2 regions of the Allobosea sp. 2KB_26 genome follow, and region 1 is predicted to be linked to the other one. Evidence: predicted binding sites of a transcription regulator. Region 1 holds the regulator's gene; the other holds the start of a gene.
What was found. The regulator HrcA, encoded in region 1, represses chaperone genes, less so after heat shock. The targets are predictions, from matches to a motif close to GTTAGCACTCNCNNNNNGNGAGTGCTAAC.

Region 1 (2,393 bases):
GGCTTGCCGGAGGTGACCTCGCGGCGTGTGCGTTCATGCGTTGCACGCGGCAGCATCGAGTACTCGGCTGTGACCCAGCCCTTGCCGGTGCCGCGCAGCCACGGTGGACCCTTTTCCTCGACCGTCGCGGCGCAGAGCACCTTGGTTTCGCCGAAGCTGACCATGCAGGAACCTTCCGCATAGCGCACCACGCCGCGTTCCAGCGTGACCTTGCGCATCTCGTCGGCCGCGCGTTTGGAGGGTCGCATGTTCACATCCCGATTTCGTGAGTTCGGCGGCTTGTAGGCGTTTGGGCCGGGCGCGGCAAGGCAAGCAGCCAGCGCTTGCCTCTTGATCCGCCGCCGCGCCGAAGGGACAATAGCCTATGTGCAACCTGATACTCGCCTCGCCATGAGCGCGCCCACGCCGCAGGACAGCCCTGGCGGGCTGGTCGAGACCGACCAACGCTCCCGTGAGATTTTCCGGCAGATCGTCGACGGCTATCTCGCGACCGGCGAGCCCGTCGGCTCGCGCAATATCGCGCGGCTGCTGCCGGTGGCCTTGTCGCCGGCAACTGTGCGCAATGTCATGACCGACCTCGAAATGGCCGGGCTGATCTACGCGCCCCATACCTCGGCCGGGCGATTGCCGACCGAGCGCGGATTGCGTTTCTTCGTCGACGCCATGATGGAAGTCGGCAACCTGACCTCCGACGAACGCGCGCGCATCGAGGCGCAGATGCGGGCGGCGGCCTCGACCCGGACGCTGGACGGCGCGCTGACCGAGGCGTCTGCACTGCTATCCGGCCTGTCGCGTGGTGCCGGCGTCGTTGTCACCACCAAGGCCAATTCCCGGCTGAAGCATATCGAGTTTGTCCGGCTGGAGCCGGCGCGCGCGCTCGTCGTGCTCGTGGCGGAGGACGGCACGGTCGAGAATCGCTTGCTCGTCCTGCCGCCGGGCCTTCCCGCCTCGGCTCTGACGGAGGCTGCGAATTTTCTCAACGCCCGTGTCCTCGGCAAGACCCTGAGCGAACTGCAGCGCGAGATCGCCGACGATCGCGCTACCATGGAACGCGAACTCGATGCGCTGACAGCGAAGCTTGTCGAGAGCGGTATCGCCACCGCCTCCGGTCCGAGCAGCGATCGCCATCTGATCGTGCGCGGCCAGGCCAATCTGCTGGAGGATCTCAAGGCACAGGAGGATCTCGAGCGCATCCGCCTGCTCTTCGGGGATCTCGAGACGCAGACCGACGTGATCGACCTTCTCTCCCGCGCCGAGGCCGGCGACGGCGTGCGCATCTTCATCGGCTCCGAGAACAAGCTGTTCTCGATGTCAGGTTCTTCGATGATCGCCGCGCCCTTCCATGATGCCGAGCAGCGCATCGTAGGTGTCGTCGGCATCATTGGTCCGACACGGCTGAACTATGCCCGCATCGTGCCGATGGTGGACTACACAGCCAAGGTCGTCGGGCGCCTTCTGGATGGTGCGCGGTGAAGCGCGTCTTGCGAGCCGGCCTGATTCTGGTGCTTGGAGTTTTTGCGATGTCGGCCATGGGGCAGAACGGACAGGCGAGCCTCCTCGATGCGGCTGCCGCCGGCAGAACTACCGAGGTCTCCCGGCTGATTACGGCCGGAGCCGATCTCGAGGTTCGCGATGCGCAGGGACGCTCGCCGCTGCTGCTCGCTGTCGCCGGCAATCATGTCGCAATCGCCAAGGCGCTGCTGGCGGCCGGCGCCAATATCAATGCGCAGGCGGCCAATCGCGACACGCCCTGGCTGCTCGCAGGCGCTGCTGGCCGTGCCGAGATCGTCGCTGCGATGATCCCGTTGAAGCCTGATCTCACGATCCGTAACCGCTATGGCGGCAACGCCCTGATCCCGGCCTGCGAGCGCGCTCATGTCGAGACGGTCAAGCTGCTCCTGACCAGCGGCATCGACCTGAACCATGTCAACGATCTCGGCTGGACCTGCCTGCTCGAGATCGTGATCCTGGGCGATGGCGGGCCGCGGCATCAGGAGGTTGCAAAGCTTGTGCTCGACGCCGGTGCCGATCCCAGTCTTGCCGACAAGGATGGTCTCTCGCCGCTCGCCCACGCCCGCCAGCGCGGTCAGCGGGCCGTTGCGGCTTTGATCGAGAAGGCCGGCGGCCGCTGAACTATTCCCGCCAGCCGGTGATGAACCGCTCGCCGGCGTGAATTGATCGCTGCGAGCCTTCCCGGACGGGGACGGCTCTTCCGTCGATCAGATGGCCGGTCACCGTGCTCCATGGCGGCGCTGGCCCCTGCATTTCGCACTCGCCGGGAGGCCGCTCAGGCACCCCGATTTGGCATCGACGCATTCTGGCGTTACCTCTGCCGCCAAAGCGACCAGATGCGCTCCAGACCACAAGGCCAAAGACATGACCGACACGCTTCC
Region 2 (2,393 bases), on a different contig from region 1:
GCGGATCACCGCGACGCCGCCAGCGAGCTTGGCCAGACGCTCCTGGAGCTTCTCGCGATCGTAGTCAGACGAGGTCTCCTCGATCTGCGCCTTGATCTGCGCAACGCGGCCCTCGATGTCCTTCTTCTTGCCGGCGCCGTCGATGATCGTGGTGTTCTCCTTCTCGATACGCACCTTCTTGGCGCGGCCGAGCATGTTGAGCGTCACGGTCTCGAGCTTGATGCCGAGGTCTTCCGAGATCAGCTGACCGGCGGTCAGGATCGAGATGTCCTCGAGCATGGCCTTGCGGCGATCGCCGAAGCCCGGAGCCTTGACGGCCGCGACCTTCAGGCCGCCACGGAGCTTGTTGACGACGAGGGTAGCGAGAGCCTCGCCTTCCACGTCCTCGGCGATGATCAGCAGCGGCTTGCCGGTCTGAACGACGGCCTCGAGGATCGGCAGCATCGCCTGGAGCGACGACAGCTTCTTCTCGAAGACGAGGATGTAGGGGTCCTCGAGCTCGGCGACCATCTTCTCGGCATTGGTGATGAAGTAAGGCGAGAGATAGCCACGGTCGAACTGCATGCCTTCGACGACATCAAGCTCGGTCTCGGCGGTCTTGGCTTCCTCGACGGTGATGACACCCTCGTTGCCGACCTTCTGCATCGCGGTGGCGATCATCTTGCCGACCGACTCGTCGCCGTTGGCCGAGATGGTGCCGACCTGCGCGACTTCCGCGTTCGAGGTGACCTTCTTCGAGTTCTTCTTCAGGTCCGTGACGATGGCGTCGACCGCAAGATCGATGCCGCGCTTCAGGTCCATCGGGTTCATGCCGGCGGCAACCGACTTCAGGCCTTCGCGCATGATCGCGGCGGCGAGCACGGTGGCCGTCGTGGTGCCGTCACCGGCGGCGTCGTTCTGCTTCGAGGCCACTTCGCGCACCAGCTGGGCGCCCATGTTCTCGAACTTGTCGGCGAGCTCGATCTCCTTGGCGACGGTGACGCCGTCCTTGGTGATGCGGGGAGCGCCGAACGACTTGTCGATCACGACATTGCGGCCCTTGGGACCGAGCGTGACCTTGACGGCGTTGTTGAGGATTTCGACGCCGCGCAGCATCCGGTCGCGCGCGTCGGTGGAGAACTTGACGTCTTTAGCAGCCATGCGAGCTACTCCTTAATGAAAACGGGGAATGGAGGTCGCGTGGCGTTCAGCCGACGACGCCCATGATGTCGGATTCCTTCATGATCAGGAGATCCTGGCCATCGATCTTGACCTCGGTGCCCGACCACTTGCCGAAGAGGACGCGATCGCCCTTCTTGACGTCCAGGGCAACGAGCTTGCCGGCTTCGTCGCGGGCGCCAGGGCCGACGGCGATGACTTCACCCTCTTGGGGCTTTTCCTTGGCGGTTTCGGGGATGATGATGCCACCCTTGGTCTTCTCTTCGCCATCAAGGCGACGGACCACGACGCGGTCATGCAGCGGACGGAACTTCATGGTTCTGTCTTCCTCTAAGAAGGTAGAAACGGAACGCGCGGCCTGCGTGGAAACACGGCCGGCATCTGTTAGCAGTCTCGAGGGCCGAGTGCTAACGGATGCCGCGGAGATAGGCTCGCCCCCCGGATGAGTCAAGGAAGCTTCTCGGCGGAAAGTGAATCGAAATTGCGGCGCGGCAGAAATTGCGGCATGCCAGAGGCGTCTCGAGAGGGGCGTGGCAAGAGGAATGCTGCGGAACCCCATGCGACGCGCTATCTTGCTGAAATGACCGAGCCCGTGCCCGATCCCCGGCTTGACGACATCGCCCGCTCCTGCGTCGCCTTGCACGTTCGAATGACTGCGCGCGCCGTCACGCGCGCCTATGACGAGGCGATGCGGCCGAGCGGGCTGAAGATCACCCAGTTTGTCCTGCTCTCGGCGCTCAGCACCGGCGCCTTCCGATCCGTGACCGAACTGGCCGAGCGTTTTGCGCTGGAGCGCACCTCGCTCACCCGCAATCTGCAATTGCTCGCTGCGGAAGCGCTGATCGAGCCGCTGGAGTGCAAGGGCAGGGCCCTGGTCTATGGCGTGACCGACAAGGGCCGAGCGGCGATCGAGGTCGCGATCCCTTACTGGCAGGCAGCGCAGGAGCGCATCGAGGGCGGGCTTGGCCGGGAAAGGTGGAACGAGACCCGCGATGGCCTGCGGGCCCTGCGGCGGGTTGCCCGCGGCGCGACCTGAACGCTATCTCGGGCGGACGCGGATCTTGACCACGCGCGACTTCCCGGTAACGTGTATCTGCACGTTTATCGAGGGCTGCCCATGTCGCGACAGATCGGCGTCGTCTCACGCGAGGTCTTGCTGGCCGAAGACGGTGTGTCCTTCCTGCGTGGCATGATGGAGGGGCGCCATCCCGGCGCGCCCTTCGCCGATGCCATGG

Region 2: groES (co-chaperone GroES) is a predicted target of HrcA. The motif match lies at 1,542-1,570, and genes of this name have one in related genera.

What each region holds. Positions count from the first base shown of each region.
Region 1 covers NZ_JBFRHE010000020.1:57,224-59,616, forward strand. Annotated here, with positions in the region: gene rph (ribonuclease PH) at 1-248, opposite strand, end outside; gene hrcA (heat-inducible transcriptional repressor HrcA) at 391-1,473, shown strand; gene AB4099_RS30760 (ankyrin repeat domain-containing protein) at 1,470-2,132, shown strand; gene AB4099_RS30765 (DUF3297 family protein) at 2,377-2,393, shown strand, end outside.
Region 2 covers NZ_JBFRHE010000005.1:171,922-174,314, reverse strand. Annotated here, with positions in the region: gene groL (chaperonin GroEL) at 1-1,140, opposite strand, end outside; gene groES (co-chaperone GroES) at 1,187-1,474, opposite strand; gene AB4099_RS16625 (MarR family winged helix-turn-helix transcriptional regulator) at 1,808-2,194, shown strand; gene AB4099_RS16620 (PaaI family thioesterase) at 2,276-2,393, shown strand, end outside.